Regions from separate parts of the Streptomyces sp. V3I8 genome, predicted to be linked through region 1. Evidence: predicted binding sites of a transcription regulator. Region 1 holds the regulator's gene; the other holds the start of a gene.
The links. The regulator HrcA, encoded in region 1, represses chaperone genes, less so after heat shock. The targets are predictions, from matches to a motif close to TTNGCACTCNGNNNNNCNGAGTGCNAA.
Positions count from the first base shown of each region.

Region 2: groES (co-chaperone GroES) is a predicted target of HrcA. The motif match lies at 3,503-3,529, and genes of this name have one in related genera.

Region 1 is NZ_JAUSZL010000002.1:5,813,439-5,822,378, reverse strand. It holds gene QFZ75_RS25825 (S41 family peptidase) at 1-2,389, opposite strand, end outside; gene QFZ75_RS25820 (hypothetical protein) at 2,435-2,926, opposite strand; gene QFZ75_RS25815 (16S rRNA (uracil(1498)-N(3))-methyltransferase) at 3,068-3,814, opposite strand; gene QFZ75_RS25810 (nitronate monooxygenase) at 3,811-4,902, opposite strand; gene dnaJ (molecular chaperone DnaJ) at 5,001-6,140, opposite strand; gene hrcA (heat-inducible transcriptional repressor HrcA) at 6,141-7,157, opposite strand; gene QFZ75_RS25795 (MBL fold metallo-hydrolase) at 7,406-8,152, shown strand; gene QFZ75_RS25790 (DUF3097 domain-containing protein) at 8,267-8,940, shown strand, end outside.
Region 2 is NZ_JAUSZL010000002.1:3,536,378-3,545,317, forward strand. It holds gene QFZ75_RS15405 (MOSC domain-containing protein) at 1-338, shown strand, start outside; gene QFZ75_RS15410 (SDR family oxidoreductase) at 415-1,188, shown strand; gene groL (chaperonin GroEL) at 1,307-2,932, opposite strand; gene groES (co-chaperone GroES) at 3,052-3,360, opposite strand; gene QFZ75_RS15425 (polysaccharide deacetylase family protein) at 3,726-4,511, opposite strand; gene QFZ75_RS15430 (polysaccharide deacetylase family protein) at 4,508-5,476, opposite strand; gene QFZ75_RS15435 (methyltransferase domain-containing protein) at 5,567-6,772, shown strand; gene QFZ75_RS15440 (dipeptidase) at 6,769-7,956, opposite strand; gene purE (5-(carboxyamino)imidazole ribonucleotide mutase) at 7,971-8,498, opposite strand; gene QFZ75_RS15450 (5-(carboxyamino)imidazole ribonucleotide synthase) at 8,495-8,940, opposite strand, start outside.

The sequences.
Region 1 (8,940 bases):
AGGTCTCCGACGGCAGGATGCGGTCGATGCGCCACCGGGGTGTCCCTTGCGGGCCGTCGTCGTGGCGGGAGATGTCGGCGCCGAGCAGCCCCTGCCGGTCCCCGCCGCCGAACCCGCCGCGCGGCATGACGTACGCGTGCGAGGTGCCGAGTTCGCCCTGCACCTCCCAGAGCAGGTCGACGAGGTCGTCGTGGGTGGCGACCCGGCCGAGGACGGGCCGGTAGCGGTCCAGGACGCCGTCCCAGTCGGTGCCGCCCAGGTCGGGGCGCCAGAAGTTGTCGCGCATGAGGCGGCCGGTCTCGTCGTACATCTGGCGCCACTCGGCGGCCGGGTCGACGTTCTGGCGGATGCGCGACAGGTCGACGGTGATGTTGGTGTCGCTCTCGTCGTCGTTCGAGGCGCGCCGGTCGCTGGGGACGACCTTGAGCTTGTGGTCGGTCCACAGCAGGAGCCGCTTGCCGTCACCGGTGACCAGGAAGCTGTCGGCGTCCGAGGCGAGGTGTTCGAGGCGCTGCTGGACGAGGTCGTAGCGCTCCAGGTCGGTCTTCGGGTCCGGGGCGTCGGGGGTGGCCCTGGACGCCCCGAGGACGCCGCGCACCGGGTGCCGCAGCCACAGCAGCCCGTCCTTGGCGGCCTTGAGGCCCGTGTAGCTGGCGGCCTCCACGGGGAGCGGCACGATGCGGTCGCCGAGCCCGTCGAGGTCGATCCGGGTGGCCGGCGAGCCCTCGCTGTCGGGCGTCTCGTCCTTGTCGGGCGCCTCGAAGGGGCGGCCGTGCCGCTGCGGGCCGAAGGGTGAGGGGGTGGTGGCGGCGAGGGTGATGAGGTGCGGCCGGGAGCCGCCGACGAAGGCCAGGTCGAAGACGTGCTCGTCGTAGACGGGGTCGAAGGAGCGCGCGGACAGGAACGCGAGGTGCTTGCCGTCGAGCGTGAACGCCGGCGCGTAGTCGCGGAACCGCAGCGGTGTCGCCTCGGTCACCGACAGGTCGGCGGTGTTGGCGAGCTTGAGCTGGCGCAGCGGGCGCGGGCCGGGGTGCGACCAGGCCAGCCAGGCCGAGTCGGGTGAGAAGACGAGCCCGGAGACCTCGCCGTCCTCGCTGCGGTCGACCTCCCGGACCTCGCCGGTCTCCCGCTCGACGAGCAGCACGCGGCCGTCGTGCGAGGCGACCGCGACCCGGCTGCCGTCGGGGGCCACCGCGAGCCCGAGCACGCGCCCCAGCTGTCCGGCGGCGAGCCTGCGCGGGGTGGCGCCCGGTGCCGCGCCCGTCGCCGGGGCGAACTCCAGCGCGTCGTCGCCCTCCGCGTCGGTCACCCACACCACGTGCTCCTCGCCGTCGGCGCGGAAGGTGCGGGGCAGTCTGGCCCGTACGCCCGGTTCGGCGGCGAGCGCGCGGGTGGGGCCCGAGCGGTGGGTGACCCAGTGGACGGCGCCGCGCACGGAGACCGCGCTGCCGCGTCCGGTGTGGTCGGGGGCGGCGGACCCGAACCAGCGGGACGCGTTCACCGGGTGGGGCTGCAGGTCGACGCGCTGTCCGCCGAGCCGGATGTCGAGCAGCCGCGGCTCGGCCCCGTCGAGGTCGTCGAGGATCCACAGCTGCCCGGCGGACGCGTACACGACCCGGCTGCCGTCGGTGGCGGCGTGCCGGGCGTAGAAGCCTTCGATGCCGGTGTGCCGCCGCAGGTCGGACCCGTCGGCGAGGGAGGAGTACACGGCCCCCACGCCTTCGTGGTCGGAGAGGAGGACGACCCGCTCCCCCACCCACGACGGGTACTCCAGGTTCCCGTCGAGGTCGGCGTGCAGCCGTACGAACTCCCCGGCCTCCCCCTCGCCCTCGCGGTCGATCCACAGCTTTCCCGCGGTGCCGCCCCGGTAGCGCTTCCACCAGGCGGCCTCGCGTCCCATGGGCGCGGACAGCAGAACGGTCCCGGGACCGCCCTGGGCCACGTCGCCGACGGGTCCGTACGGGAGGGTGGCCGCGGGTCCGCCGTCGAGCGGGACGGCGCGGGCCCAGCTGCGGCGCAGGCTCGCCTGGCCCTGTGTGCTGAGCGCGAGCACCTCGCCCCGCGGGGTCCAGCCGCGCACCTGGGTCCGCCAACTGCCCCAGTACGTCAGGCGTTCGACGGAGCCCCCGTCGACGGGGGCGATGTACACCTCGGGGGCGCCGTCGCGGGTCGAGGTCCAGGCGACGGTCGTCCCGTCCGGGGAGATCCGTGGATGGTTCACCGGGACGTTGTCGGCGCTGACGCGCCAGGCCCGGCCGCCGTCGAGCGGCGCGACCCAGACGTCGTCCTCGGCCGTGAAGGTGATCAACTCACCGTGCAGGTGCGGGTACCGGAGATACGCGGACGGCTGGGTGGTCGCGTCGGACGCGGCGGATGCAGGCTGTTTCACCCGATCACCCTATGCAGCCGTCCCGTCCGCGGCCAGAGCCCCTGATCACTTCCCCTGGAAGCAGGAGCAGGTGGGATCGGGGAACCGGGTCACCGTCTCGGTGACGGTGACGGTCGCTCCCGGGCCGCCCGGCGGAGTCGTCCTGTTGCCGGCGGGCTGCGTGCCGGCCCGGCAATTGCCGAGGACGTTCAGCCGGAACACCTCTTTGCCGCCCACCGTGGCGGTGAGGTCGCCCCGTACGCAGGTGCCGTTGACCTCCTGCGTGACCTTGCCCTTGATGCCGATGTCCTGGCCGTCGCCGGTCTCGCCCGTGCAGTTGACGGACGCCACGCTGTTGACGCTCGGCGAGGTGACCGTCCGGCCGTCCTTCTCGCCGTACGTGGCGGTGCAGGTGAGCCACTGCACGTCGACGCCCCGCTTCTCCAGCTCGCTGGTGCCCTTCTGGTCGGTGGTGATCGCCACGGCGGCGGTGCTCATGCCGTTGCCCGGTTCGCACGCGACCAGGGTGAACGCTGCCGCGACGGCGGCCAGGGCCATGGCCGGACCGCGATGCCGTATACGCCTCATTGCCCCCATGCACGTCAGCGTGCCACTACCGGCCGCCGCCCGGTAGGCCTCATGCGGCCACGCTCCACTCGAACGGATGACCGCTCCCGCCCGGGACGGGGCGAGGAGGGGTCAGGACCAGCGGCCCGTGCGGCCCAGCAGCAGCGCCACCGCCGCGGTTCCGGCGGTGGACGTGCGCAGCACACTGCGCCCCAGCCGGCAGACCACGGCACCGGCCGACGTGAACAGCTCCAACTCCTCGGGGGAGACGCCCCCTTCGGGGCCGACGACGAGCACGATCTCCCCGCTGGAGGGCAGTTCGACCGTCGCGAGCGGCTCCCCCGGGTGGGCCCGGTCCTCGTGCAGCACCGCGGCGAACTCCGCTTTGGCGAGAAACGCGGCAACCTGCTTGCTCGTCATCGCGTCCGCGACCTCCGCGAACCGCACCCGCCGCGACTGCTTGCCCGCCTCGCGGGCGGTCGCCCGCCACTTCCCGAGGGCCTTCACCCCCCGCTCGCCCCGCCACTGCGTGACGCAACGGGACGCCGACCAGGGGACGATCGCGTCGACGCCGGTCTCCGACATGGTCTCGACGGCGAGTTCACCCCGGTCGCCCTTGGGCAGCGCCTGCACGACGGTGATGCGGGGCGCCGGCACGGGCTCCTCGTGCACGGTGTGGAGGTCCGCGACGACGAGCCGGTCCTTGCCCTCGGCCGTCATGACGACGCCCTCGGCCCAGCGGCCGCGCCCGTCGGTGAGGACCACGTCCTCGCCGGTCCGCAGCCGCTTCACGGACACGGCGTGCCGCCCCTCGGGCCCGTCCAGCACGAACTGCGGCCCGCCGGGCACCTCGTCCACCACGAACACCGGCGCGGTCATCGCCCGACGCCTCCGCCCGTGCCCGGCTCGTCCGACAACGCTGTCCTGGCGGACGCGAGTTCGGCCGCCAGCACCTCCACCAGCTGCCCGGCCGGCAGCTCACGGGCGAGCCGGTGGCCCTGTCCCGCCCACAGCGCCATCCCCTGCGCGTCCCCGGCCTTGGCGGCCGCCTTGCGCAGCCCGGAGGTGAGGTGGTGCACCTCCGGGTAGGCGGCGGGCGCGTACGGCCCGTGCTCACGCATGAAGCGGTTCATCAGCCCCCGGGCGGGCCGGCCGGAGAACGCCCGCGTCAACTGGGTCCGTACGAAGAGGGGGTTGGTCAGCGCCTGCTTGTGGAGGGGGCTGGCGCCGGACTCCGGGGTGGCGAGGAAGGCCGTGCCCAGCTGGGCGGCGCTCGCGCCGGCGGCGAGCACGGCGGCGATCTGGCTGCCGCGCATGATGCCGCCGGCCGCGACGATCGGGATCTGCACGGTCTCGCGGACCAGCGCGACGAGCGACAGCAGCCCGATGCCGGAGCCGTCGGCCTCGGGGTTGTCGCGGTGGGTGCCCTGGTGCCCGCCGGCCTCGACGCCCTGCACGATCACGGCGTCGGCGCCCGCCCACTGCACGGCCTGCGCCTCCTCGGCGGTGGTCGCCGTGACCAGGGTCAGCGTGCCGGCCCGGCTCAGCGAGTCCAGGACGTCGCGCGTGGGGCAGCCGAAGTGGAAGGAGACGACCGGCACCGGGTTGTCGAGGAGGACGGCGAGCTTGGCGTCGTAGCCGTCGTCGCGTCCGCTGTCGGGATCGCCCAGTTCGGTCTGGTACCAGGAGGACTCACCGGCGAGCTGGTGGGCGTACACCTCGACGGCGGCCCGGTCGGCCTGCTCCGGCTGCGGCATGAACAGGTTCACGCCGAACGGCCGGCTCGTGGCCGCGCGCAGCTGCTTGATGTCCTGGTACATGCCGTCGGCCGTCTTGTACCCGGCGGCGAGGAAGCCGAGCCCCCCGGCCTCGGACACGGCCGCGGCGAGCTGCGGCACCGAGACGCCGCCGGCCATCGGGGCCTGCACGATCGGGAGGGGGAGGAGATCGGTCAGCGCGGAGGACATGACGGCATGTTGTCACGTCCTCCGTACAAGTCCGAATCCGGCCGACCGCCGGGCATAAGCCACGGGAGCCGTCCCGCGCCGAGCCCGGCGCCCGCCCCTCAGGAACGGCCGTTGAAGGCGTCCTTCAGCCGGGAGAACAAGCCCTGCTGACCGGGCTGGAACTGCCCCGTGGGCCGCTCCTCGCCGCGCAGCTGGGCCAGCTCCCGCAGGACGCGCTCCATCTCGGGATCGAGCTTCGTCGGCGTCATGACCTCGACGTGCACGATGAGGTCGCCGCGCCCGCCGCCGCGCAGATGCGTGACGCCGCGCGTGTGCAGCGGGATCGACTGCCCCGACTGCGTACCCGGACGGATGTCGACCTCTTCGAGCCCGTCGAGCGTCTCCAGCGGCACCTTCGTGCCCAGCGCCGCCGCGGTCATCGGGATGGTGACCGTGCAGTGCAGATCGTCGCCGCGCCGCTGGAACATGTTGTGCGGCAGCTCGTGGATCTCGACGTACAGGTCGCCGGCGGGGCCGCCGCCGGGGCCGACCTCGCCCTCGCCCGCGAGCTGGATCCGGGTGCCGTTGTCGACACCGGCCGGGATCTTCACGGTCAGGGTCCGGCGCGAGCGCACCCGTCCGTCGCCCGCGCACTCGGGGCACGGCGTCGGGACGACCGTCCCGAAGCCCTGGCACTGCGGGCACGGCCGGGACGTCATGACCTGGCCCAGGAAGGACCGCGTGACCTGGGACACCTCGCCGCGGCCGCGGCACATGTCGCAGGTCTGCGCGGAGGTGCCCGGCGCCGCGCCCTCACCGCTGCACGTGGTGCAGACGACGGCCGTGTCGACCTGTATGTCCTTCGTGGTGCCGAAGGCCGCCTCGTCGAGTTCGATCTCCAGCCGGATCATCGCGTCCTGGCCGCGCCGGGTGCGCGACCGCGGACCCCGCTGCGACGCCGTGCCGAAGAACGCGTCCATGATGTCCGAGAAGTTCCCGAAGCCGCCCGCGCCGAAGCCGCCCGCGCCGGCGCCGCCCGCCTGGGACAGCGGGTCGCCGCCGAGGTCGTAGACCTGCTTCTTCTGCGGGTCCGACAGGACCTCGTACGCGGCGTTGATCTCCTTGAAGCGCTCCTGCGTCTTGGGATCGGGATTGACATCCGGGTGCAGCTCGCGGGCGAGCCGCCGGAATGCCTTCTTGATCTCGTCCTGGGACGCGTCGCGGCGCACGCCGAGTACGGCGTAGTAGTCCGTGGCCACTTACGACTCCGCCAGGATCTGTCCTACGTACCGTGCCACCGCTCGTACCGCTCCCATCGTTCCGGGGTAATCCATGCGCGTCGGTCCGACCACGCCGAGTTTGGCGACTGCTTCGCCGCCCGAACCGTAGCCGACCGAGACCACAGAAGTGGAGTTGAGTCCCTCATGGGCGTTCTCGTGACCGATCCGTACGGCCATGCCCGAATCATTGACCTCACCGAGGAGCTTGAGGAGCACGACCTGCTCCTCCAGCGCCTCGAGCACCGGACGGATGGTGAGGGGAAAATCATGTCCGAAGCGCGTCAGGTTGGCGGTACCGCCGATCATCAGCCGCTCCTCGGTCTCCTCGACGAGGGTCTCCAGCAGGGTGGAGAGCACCGTCGCGACCGTCCCCCGGTCCTCCGCCTCGAAGGCGTCGGGGAGATCCTGCACCAGTTGCGGGACATCCGCGAAACGGCGCCCCGTGATCCGGCTGTTGAGCCGCGCGCGCAGATCCGCCGCGGAGGCCTCCCCGAAGGGGGCCGGGCAGTCCACCATGCGCTGCTCGACGCGCCCGGTGTCCGTGATCAGTACGAGCATGACGCGGGCCGGGGCCAGCGACAGGAGCTCCACGTGACGCACGGTCGAGCGGGTGAGCGAGGGGTACTGGACGACGGCCACCTGCCGGGTGAGCTGCGCGAGGAGCCGCACGGTCCGCCCGACGACGTCGTCGAGATCGACGGCGGCGTCCAGGAAGTGGTGGATCGCCCGCTTCTCCGGCGCGGTCATCGGCTTGACGCCCGCGAGTCTGTCGACGAAGAGCCGGTAGCCCTTGTCCGTGGGGATGCGGCCGGCACTGGTGTGCGGCTGCGCGATGTATCCCTCGTCCTCGAGGACCGCCATGTCGTTGCGGACGGTCGCCGGGGACACGCCCAGCCGGTGGCGCTCGGTGAGCGCCTTGGAACCGACCGGTTCCTCCGTGCCCACGTAGTCCTGGACGATGGCGCGCAGCACTTCGAGTCTGCGTTCACTGAGCATCGCGCACACCTCCCGTGGTCTTCCGCGCGGTCGTCGGTCGTCTGTCGGTCGTCTTCGGTGTCCTCGTCTGGCACTCAGCGAGCGCGAGTGCCAGCATCCCCGCGCCAAGTGTACGGCCGGTGGGTACGGCACGGGCAAGGGCGGGCCTGCGATGTGGTGACGCCGGGCACATCGGGGACGGCGACGTGTACGAGGCTGTCCCGCTCTGTCGGGAACATGCGGGTGCGCTCTGCCGCTAGCGTCGGCCCATGAGGGTGACATGGGAAGAGGGCGGGCGCGGCGGGTCCGGCTGGGAGGGGCTCTCCCCGGACGTGGGGCGGTGCCGGCTGCCGGTCTGGGACTGCACCGCCGGACTGGTGGCGGGCGAGGACGCGGCGCTGCTGGTCGACGCGGGGTCGAGCGTGCGGGAGGGCGCGTGGCTGCGCGCGCGGGCGCGCCGCCTGCTGGGCGGCGGGCACGTCACGCATCTCGCGCTCACCCACCCGCACTTCGACCACGTCTTCGGGGCGGCGGCGTTCCCGGGCGCCGAGGTGTTCGGCGCGGCGGGCATCGAGCGCGTCCTCGGCGACGGGCGGGAGGAACTGCGCGCGGACGCCGTGCGCAACGGCGCCGATCCGCGCGGGGCGGCCGACGCGGCCGGGCTGCTGGTCCGGCCGCGGCACCTCGTCGCCGACGAGCACGCGCTCGACCTGGGCGGCGGTCTGCGGGCCCTGCTGGCGAACGTGGGCCCCGGGCACACCGGCCACGACCTGGCGGTCCTGGTGACCGGCGGTGGTTCGCCGGCGATCGTCTTCTGCGGCGACCTGGTCGAGGAGTCCGGTGAGCCCCAGGCGGGACCCGACGCCGTGCCCGCCCACTGGCCCGCGGCGCTGGACCGCCTGCTGGCCCTCGGGGGCGAGGACGCGGTGTACGTGCCGGGGCACGGGGCGGTGGTGGACGCGGCGTTCGTCCGGGCCCAACGCGACGCGCTGGCACACCGCTTCGACGTGCCGTGAACCGGCGGCGCGGCATCGCGTGAGGCGGCGCCGCGGCGTGCCGTGGACGTCGCTCCGGCGTGTCGCGGGGGGTGTCGGCGCACCCGGCCGCGCACTTCTCCTATCGTCATCAGAATGCGCCAGTACTCAGCGGACCTGACCCCCGCGTGGAAGAAGTCCCGGCCCGTGCCCGAGGTCGCGGCGGAGCCGGGACTCGTGGTCGAGGAGCCCGGGACCGGGTTCTGCGGTGCCGTGATCCGCTGCGAGGCCGGCACGGTCACGCTGGAGGACCGCTTCGGCAAGCACCGGGTGTTCCCGCTGGAGCCCCGCGGCTTCCTCCTGGAGGGCCGCGTGGTGACCCTCGTGCGCCCGGCCGCCGCCGCGCCGGTACGCCCCACGCGCACGGCGTCGGGTTCGGTCGCCGTGCCCGGGGCGCGGGCCCGGGTGGCCCGCGCCGGGCGCATCTACGTCGAAGGCCGCCACGACGCCGAGCTGGTCGAACGGGTGTGGGGCGACGACCTCCGCGTCGAGGGTGTCGTCGTGGAGTACCTGGAGGGCGTCGACGACCTGCCCGCGATCGTCGACGAGTTCGGCCCCGCGGCGGACGCGCGGCTGGGGGTGCTCGTGGACCACCTGGTCCCGGGCACGAAGGAGTCGCGGATCGCGCAGGCCGTGACGAGCGAGTACGCGCTGGTCGTGGGCCATCCGTACATCGACGTGTGGGAGGCCGTGAAGCCGGCGTCCGTGGGCATTCCCGGGTGGCCGCGGGTGCCGCGGGGGCAGGACTGGAAGACGGGGGTGTGCCGTGC
Region 2 (8,940 bases), 2.3 Mb from region 1:
TCGGCTCCGAGGTCGTGCTGGAGGTGACGTCCGGGCGGATCCCCTGCCTCACCTTCCAGGGGCACCTCGGGGAGAAGGGCTGGGTCCGGCGGTTCACGCACAAGGGCGCGTCCGGCGCGTATCTGCGGGTGATCGTGCCGGGGGAGATCCGGGCGGGCGATCCGGTCGAGATCGTGCACCGGCCGGACCACGAGGTGACCGCGGCCCTCCAGTTCCGCGCGGTCACCCTCGAACGGACCTTGCTGCCACAGCTGTTGGCCGCGGGCGACGCCCTGCACCCGGAGGCGCGGGCGATCGCGGAGAAGTACGTCGAGAAGCACGGCGACGGGAACACGTGAGCGGGGCGCCGGGGGCGGCCGTCCCGCGGAACCGTTCACGGCCGGGGAGCGGGCCGCCTGTCACTAACCTTGGGCCATGACAACGGCTCTGATCACAGGATCGACGGCGGGTATCGGTGCCGCCTTCGCGCGGCGGCTGGCCGCCGACGGGCACAACCTCGTGCTGGTGGCGCGGGACACGAAGCGGCTCGGCGAGCAGGCCACGGAGCTGCACGACCGGCACGGCATCGAGGCGGAGGTGCTGACGGCGGACCTGGCGACGGACGGCGGCATCGAGGCGGTGGCCGCCCGCGTCTCGGACCCCAGGAACGCGGTCGACCTGCTCGTCAACAACGCGGGCTTCGGCAACAAGGGCCTCTACCTGGACGTCCCGATGGCGGACGAGCTGAAGATGCTCAAGGTGCACTGCGAGGCGGTGCTGCGGCTGACGTCGGCGGCGGCGGAGTCCATGCGGGCGCGCGGGCGCGGCGGCGTGGTCAACGTGGCGTCCACGGCGGCGTTCCTGCCGCGCGGCACGTACGGGGCGTCGAAGGCGTGGGTCGTGCAGTTCACGCAGGGCGTGGCGAAGGACCTGGCGGGCAGCGGTGTCCGGCTGATGGCCCTGTGTCCCGGCTTCGTGCGGACCGAGTTCCACGAGCGGGCCGGGATGGGCACGGACAACATCCCCGGCTGGATGTGGCTGGACGCCGACAAGGTGGTCGCGGCGGGCCTCGCCGACCTGGCGCGGGGCAGGTCGCTGTCCATTCCGGATCCCCGCTACAAGGCCCTGATGGGCGTGGCGAAGGTGGCCCCGCGAAGTCTGCTCGGCGGCATCAGCTCGAAGGCGGGCCGCAGGTACGGGCCGAAGTGAGCGCGGTGGCTCGGACGGCGCGAAGGCCCGGCCCCCGCCGGAGCGGGGTACCGGGCCTTCGCGGGGTGCCTCCCCGGACGTACCGTCCGGGCAGGCGCCCCCATGTGCCTGTCGGCGCCTAGTGGGAGTGGCCGTGGCCACCGTGGCCGGCGTCGCCCTCTTCCTCGGCCGGCTTCTCGACGACCAGGGTCTCGGTCGTCAGGAGCAGGGAGGCGATGGAGGCGGCGTTCTCCAGGGCGGAACGGGTGACCTTGACCGGGTCGATGACGCCGGCCTTGACCAGGTCGCCGTACTCGCCGGTCGCGGCGTTGAAGCCCTGGCCCTTGTCGAGCTCGGCGACCTTGGAGGTGATGACGTAACCCTCCAGGCCGGCGTTCTCGGCGATCCAGCGCAGCGGCTCGACGGCGGCCTTGCGGACGACGGCGACACCGGTCGCCTCGTCGCCGGTCTTGCCGAGGTTGCCCTCGAGGATCTTCACGGCGTGGACGAGCGCGGAGCCACCACCGGAGACGATGCCCTCCTCGACCGCGGCGCGGGTCGCGGAGATGGCGTCCTCGAGACGGTGCTTCTTCTCCTTCAGCTCCACCTCGGTGGCGGCGCCGACCTTGATCACGCACACGCCGCCGGCCAGCTTCGCGAGGCGCTCCTGGAGCTTCTCGCGGTCCCAGTCGGAGTCCGTGGACTCGATCTCGGCCTTGATCTGGTTGACACGGCCGGCCACGTCGGCGCTGTTGCCGCCGCCGTCGACGATCGTCGTGTCGTCCTTGGAGACCGTCACGCGGCGGGCGGTGCCCAGCACGTCCAGGCCGACCTGGTCGAGCTTGAGGCCGACCTCCTCGGCGATGACCGTGGCGCCGGTGAGCGTGGCGATGTCACCGAGCATGGCCTTGCGGCGGTCGCCGAAGCCCGGGGCCTTGACGGCCACCGCGTTGAAGGTGCCGCGGATCTTGTTCACGACCAGGGTCGACAGGGCCTCGCCCTCGACGTCCTCGGCGATGATCAGCAGCGGCTTCGAGGCGTTGGTCTGGATGACCTTCTCGAGCAGGGGGAGCAGGTCCTGGATCGAGGAGATCTTGCCCTGGTGGATCAGGATGTACGGGTCGTCGAGGACGGCCTCCATACGCTCCTGGTCGGACACCATGTAGGGCGACAGGTAACCCTTGTCGAAGGCCATGCCCTCGGTGAAGTCCAGCTCCAGGCCGAAGGTGTTGGACTCCTCGACGGTGATGACACCGTCCTTGCCGACCTTGTCCATCGCCTCGGCGATGAGCTCGCCGACCTGGCTGTCCTGGGCGGACAGACCGGCGACGGCCGCGATGTCGGACTTCTCGTCGATCGGGCGGGCGGTCGCGAGGAGCTCCTCGGAGACCGCGGCGACGGCCGCGTCGATGCCCTTCTTCAGGAGGGCGGGGGATGCGCCGGCGGCGACGTTCTTCAGGCCCTCGCGCACGAGCGCCTGGGCGAGCACGGTGGCGGTGGTCGTACCGTCACCCGCGATGTCGTTGGTCTTGGTCGCCACCTCCTTCACCAGCTGGGCACCGAGGTTCTCGTACGGGTCGTCGAGCTCGACCTCGCGGGCGATGGTGACACCGTCGTTGGTGATGGTGGGGGCGCCGAACTTCTTGTCGATGACGACGTTGCGGCCCTTGGGGCCGATCGTCACCTTCACCGTGTCGGCAAGCTTGTTGACGCCGCGCTCGAGGGCACGACGGGCGTCCTCGTCGAACTTCAGGATCTTCGCCATGGAGCTGATTCAGTCCTCTCGAAAAAACGAACAGCGCCCCAGGCGCCCGGCTTTTCAGTACTCGTGCTTCTCAGTACTCGCGGGGGCCAGGGGCGCAGTTCAAAGCAAACCTGGGTGAATTACTTCTCGATGATCGCGAGCACGTCGCGAGCCGAGAGGACGAGGTACTCCTCGCCGTTGTACTTCACCTCGGTGCCGCCGTACTTGCTGTAGAGCACGATGTCGCCGGACTTCACGTCGAGCGGAAGACGCTCGCCGTTCTCGAAGCGGCCCGGACCCACGGCAAGGACGACGCCCTCCTGGGGCTTCTCCTTCGCGGTGTCCGGAATGACCAGGCCAGAGGCGGTGGTCTGCTCGGCGTCGAGCGGCTGGACCACAATGCGGTCCTCGAGCGGCTTGATGGCAACCTTGGAGCTGGTGGTCGTCACGATCCGACCTCCCCCTTCGGAGATTACGGGGTCAACTGTCTGAGGTGGCGACCAGGTGGATCCGTCGTCGCGGGTGCCGGACCTGCCTGTCGCTATTGGCACTCTCCTGCGGTGAGTGCCAGAGCTGAGACTATGACTGCGATTAGCACTCGGTCAAGCGGAGTGCCAGTTGCCTCCGGCGGATGGCGGCAGTCCGGGCGCCCGCCCGGGCCGGGTGAACGCCCCTGGGCCGCGCCCCGGACCCCCGCCAATTCCGTCCACGGGCCCGGCGGGGGCTGCCCGCGCAGTTCCCCGCGCCCCTGGGTGCCCAAGCTCCTGGGGCCCAGGGGCGCGGGGAACTGCGCGGCGGGGGCGGGGGCAACCCGCTAGAGGTAGTCCTCCAGGCGGGCCACCGTGAGGCCCGCCTCCTGGACGCGTCGCAGGATCGCGACCGTCGCGGCCGTCAGGCCCGCGCCGTCGCCGTCCTGCGGGCAGTGCAGGATGTCGCCCGGCCGGAGCGGGTCCCCCTCGCCCGACAGGACGACCGCGGCGATCCCGCAGTCCGCCGCCGCCCGCAGCGTGTCGTCGTCGTAGTCGCCGTAGGGCGGCCGCAGGAGCCGCGGCCGGATCCCGAAGCGCTGCTTCAGCTTCTCCTGCTGGCCGCAGATCTCGGCCCGCTGGCCCGCGTACGGCAGACCCGGCAGGTACGGATGGTCGAGCGTGTGGTTCTGCACGCTCGCGCCGACCGCGCGCAGCCGGCCGAGGTACGCGTACCCCGGCCCCACCACACGGTCCGTGAGGAACACGGTGACCGGCAGCCGCAGTTCGCGCACCATGCCGACGAACCGCGGATCCCTCTCGGCGCCGTCGTCGAAGGTCAGGAAGACGACCTTGTCGCGGGTCGGCACACGGTCCACGACGGGCGGCAGACCGGGCCCCGCGGCGCGCACGGCGGGCCGCCGGACGCCGGGGCGCGGCGCCGGGGCGAGCGGCGCGCCCAGGCCCCAGCGGCGGTACGCGTCCACCGGCGGCCCGTGCGTGCGTACCTTCTGCGCGGCCTTCTTGCCCAGCCGCTCGATGGGGTCGACGGACTGGGCGCAGCCGGAGAGACAGCCGGCGAGGCAGAGCGCGGCGGTGAGCAGTGCCGCCGTGCCCCTGCTCCGCCGCCTCACAGGTAGTCCTCCAGGCGCGCCACCGCGTACCCCTTGTCGGTGACCAGGTCCAGGAAGCGGCGGACCATGTCGGGCATCGTGCCGTTCCAGTCCTTCCGGCCGCGGAAATGGCTGAGAACGATGTCCCCGGGGTGCAGGTCGCGGTCCCACTCGCGGTACTCCCAGTGGTCGACGAAGACCTCCTCGTTCCACAGGGGGGCAGCCTTGATGCCGCAGGCCCCGGCCGCGCGCAGGGTGTCCTCGTTGTAGTTGCCGAAGGGCGGCCGGAAGAGGGTCGGCCGCTTGCCGTACCGCTTCTCGATCACGTCCTGCATGCCGCAGATCTCGCGCTTCTGCCCGGCGTACGACAGGTCCGGCAGGTAGCGGTGGCGGAGGGTGTGGTTGTTCAGGACCACACCCGCGGCCTGCATCTTCCCGAAGTAGCCGTAGTCGTCCTTGACGAGGCGGTCGCTGAGGAAGGCGGTGTACGGGACCTTCAGTTCGCTCATCATGCGCAGGAACGCCGGGTCCTTCTCGGCGCCGTCGTCGATGGTGAGGAAGACGATCCTGTCCCGGGTGGGGACGGTCGTGAAGACGGGCGGCAGGCCTTCGTGGTCCTCCACCTCGAAGCCCTCACGGGTGTCGATGTGCGGCTTCCTCGCGGGGGCGGGGGGTGCGGGCAGGGGGACCTTAGCCAGGCCCCACCTCTTCGCCGCGGCGGCGCGGGCGCGCTGCTCCCGGCCGAGCCGGTCGGCCGCCTGCTGGCCCGCGGCCGGCCCGGCGTCGGCGGGGGCGGGCCGGCCCGAGCAGCCGGTGGCCAGTGCGGTGACCGTCAGCAGGACCAGGACGGTGCGTGCCGGGCGGGACGGGAGGGTGGCCGCCCGCGGGCCGGTGAGGGCCGGCCGCGCGGTTCCCCACGTGCCTGAAGGGGCGCCCACAGGGACCCCACTTCCACCCTTACCGTCCTCTTGTCGCACAAGTCGCATGGGGCCGGATACTCGCAGGTCAAGGGCGCCTCCCCGGCCCGACACCGCCGTCGCGCGCGTGCCGTCCATCGACTGGCCCACAATGGGGCGGTGAACGACCTTGATCCGGTGGCCTCCTTCGGTGCTCTGCTCACGTCCGAGGGACGTGCCCTTCTCGACGCGGTCCGGGGGACCGAACCCGCCCAGGAGCTGGCCGTGGCGACGCGGCTGCGACGCGAGCACCCCGTCGGGCTCGTGTCGGCCGCCCTCGCGCAGGGGCGGCTGCGGCAGCGGGCCGTCGTGAAGTTCGGCGCGGCGGACGCGGACCGGATGTTCTTCACGCCGAACGGGGTCGAACAGTCGACCCGGGCGAGCGTGGCCGCGTACCGCGCCGCGCGGTTCGGGGAGCTCGGGGTGCGGTCCGTGGCCGACCTGTGCTGCGGCATCGGCGGGGACGCGATCGCGCTGGCCCGGGCCGGGATCCGGGTCCTGGCCGTCGACCGGGACCCGCTGACCGCGGCCGTGGCCCGGGCGAACGCCGCGGCGCTCGGCCTCGACGGGCTGATCGAGGTGCGCGAGGCGGACGTCACCGAGGTCGACACCGCCGGGTACGACGCCGTGTTCGTGGACCCGGCGCGCCGGGGCGGGCGGGGACGCGTCTTCGACCCCGAGGCCTACTCGCCGCCGCTGTCGTGGGCCGTGCGGGCCGCCCGCGCCGCACCGGTCGCCGCGCTCAAGGTCGCCCCCGGCCTTCCGCACGAGGCCGTCCCCGCCGAGGCGGGCGCCGAGTGGATCTCCGACTCCGGGGACGTGAAGGAGGCCGTGCTGTGGTTCGGCACGGGGGAGGGGGGTTCCGTCCGCGCCACCTTGCTGCCCGGACCGCGCACCCTCCCCGGCCGCGGGCTGCCCGATCCCGCGGTGCGGCCCGTGGGGCGGTTCCTCTACGAGCCCGACGGCGCCGTCATCCGCGCGCACCTCGTCGCCGAGGTGGCCGCGGAACTGGACGGCGGCGGGCTGGTCGACGAGACGATCGCGTACATCACCGCGGACTCCGCGACGGCCACCCCGTACGCCACCGCCTACGAGATCACCGACCGGCTGCCCTTCGGCCTCAAGAAGCTCAAGGCCCTCCTGCGGCAGCGCGAGGTGGGCGTCCTGACCGTCAAGAAGCGCGGATCGGCGGTCGAACCGGAGGAGCTGCGGCGCAGGGTGAAGCCGCAGGGGCCGAACTCCGCGACCGTGTTCCTCACGCGCGTGCGGGGCGCCCCGACCATGCTCCTGGGGCACCCCGTCACGTTCGGCGACCGGGACGGCTAGCCGTCCAGCTGCTCCAGGGTCGCGTTCGACGGACCCCGGCGGGACCGCTCGTCGCGCGCCACGTCTTCCGCGGCGCCCAGGACCCGTACCGAGTTCTGCCAGGTCACCTTGGCGAGGTCCGCCCTGGACCAGCCGCGGTCCAGGAGCTCCGCGATCAGGTTCGGGTAGCCGGAGACGTCGCCGAGGCCCTCGGGCGTGAACGGCGTGCCGTCGTAGTCGCCGCCGATGCCGAGGTGGTCGACGCCGGCCACCTCACGCATGTGGTCGAGGTGGTCGGCGACCGTCGAGGCGGTCGCCACGGGGCGCGGGTGGGACTCCTCGAAGGCGCTGTGGACCTTCATCGCCTCGGCGGTCGAGTCGAGGTGGTGGAAGCCCTTCTCGCGCATGTTCTCGTCCGCGGCGACCGTCCAGTCGACGGCCGCCTGCAGGACGAACTTCGGCACGAACGTCACCATCGCCACGCCGCCGTTGGCCGGCAGGCGCTCCAGGACGTCGTCCGGGATGTTGCGCGGGTGGTCGCAGACCGCGCGCGCGGACGAGTGGGAGAAGATCACCGGCGCGGTGGACGTGTCCAGCGCGTCCCGCATGGTCGTGGCGGCCACGTGGGAGAGGTCCACCAGCATGCCCAGGCGGTTCATCTCGCGGACGACCTCGTGGCCGAAGGGCGACAGGCCGCCGACGGCCGGCTCGTCCGTCGCCGAGTCCGCCCACGCGATGTTGTCGTTGTGGGTGAGGGTCATGTAGCGGACCCCCAGCTCGAAGAGGCCGCGCAGGGTGGCGAGGGAGTTGTCGATCGAGTGACCGCCCTCGGCGCCCATCAGCGAGGCGATCCGGCCCTCGGCGCGGGCCGCCTCCATGTCAGCGGCGGTCAGGGCGGCGCGCAGGTCCGCCGGGTGGCGCTCGATCAGCTGCCGTACGCAGTCGATCTGTTCGAGGGTCGCCGTGACCGCGCCGGGCAGGTCCGAGCGCACGTACACCGACCAGTACTGCGCGCCGACGCCGCCCGCGCGCAGCCGCGCCAGGTCGGTGTGCAGGTGGGCGCTCTGGTCGCCGGCGATGTCGCGGGCGTCGAGGTCGTAGCGGACCTGCTCGCGCAGCGCCCAGGGGAGGTCGTTGTGCCCGTCGACCACGGGGAACTCGGCGAGGAGTGCGCGGGCGTCGTCGAGGGAGGCCGTGTTCGTCACTTCTGTCACTTCCGTCACTTCCCGAAGCCGAAGCCGTTGCCCGTGCCGCTGTCGACCTTGGAGCGCAGCCGCTTGCCCTTCTCGGTGGCCTGGTCGTTCAGCTCCTGCTGGAAGTCACGCATCCGCCCGAGGAGCTCCTCGTCGTGCGTGGCCAGGATGCGGGCGGCGAGCAGGCCCGCGTTGCGCGCGCCGCCCACCGAGACCGTGGCGACCGGGACACCGGCCGGCATCTGGACGATCGACAGCAGCGAGTCCATGCCGTCGAGGTACTTCAGCGGGACCGGCACGCCGATCACGGGCAGCGGGCTGACCGAGGCGAGCATGCCGGGCAGGTGCGCCGCGCCGCCCGCGCCGGCGATGATCGCCTTCAGGCCGCGGCCGGCCGCCTCCTCGCCGTACGTGATCATCTCGCGCGGCATCCGGTGCGCGGAGAGCACGTCCACCTCGTACGCGATCTCGAACTCGTCGAGGGCCTTCGCGGCGGCCTCCATGACGGGCCAGTCGGAGTCCGACCCCATGACAATGCCTACGACAGGGCTCATTCGGTGATCGTTCCTCTGAGGTAGCCGGCTGCGTGACGGGCGCGCTCCAGCACGTCGTCCAGGTCGTCGCCGTAGGTGTTGACGTGGCCCACCTTGCGGCCGGGCTTCACGTCCTTTCCGTACATGTGGATCTTGAGCTGGGGATCGCGGGCCATGCAGTGCAGGTACGCGGAGTACATGTCGGGGTAGTCGCCCCCGAGGACGTTGACCATGACCGTCCAGGGCGCGCGCGGGCGCGGGTCGCCCAGGGGCAGGTCCAGGACCGCGCGGACGTGGTTGGCGAACTGCGAGGTGATCGCGCCGTCCTGGGTCCAGTGGCCGGAGTTGTGCGGGCGCATGGCCAGTTCGTTGACGAGGAGGCGGCCGTCCCTCGTCTCGAAGAGCTCCACGGCGAGGTGGCCGACGACGCCCAGTTCCTTCGCGATGCGCAGGGCCAGCTCCT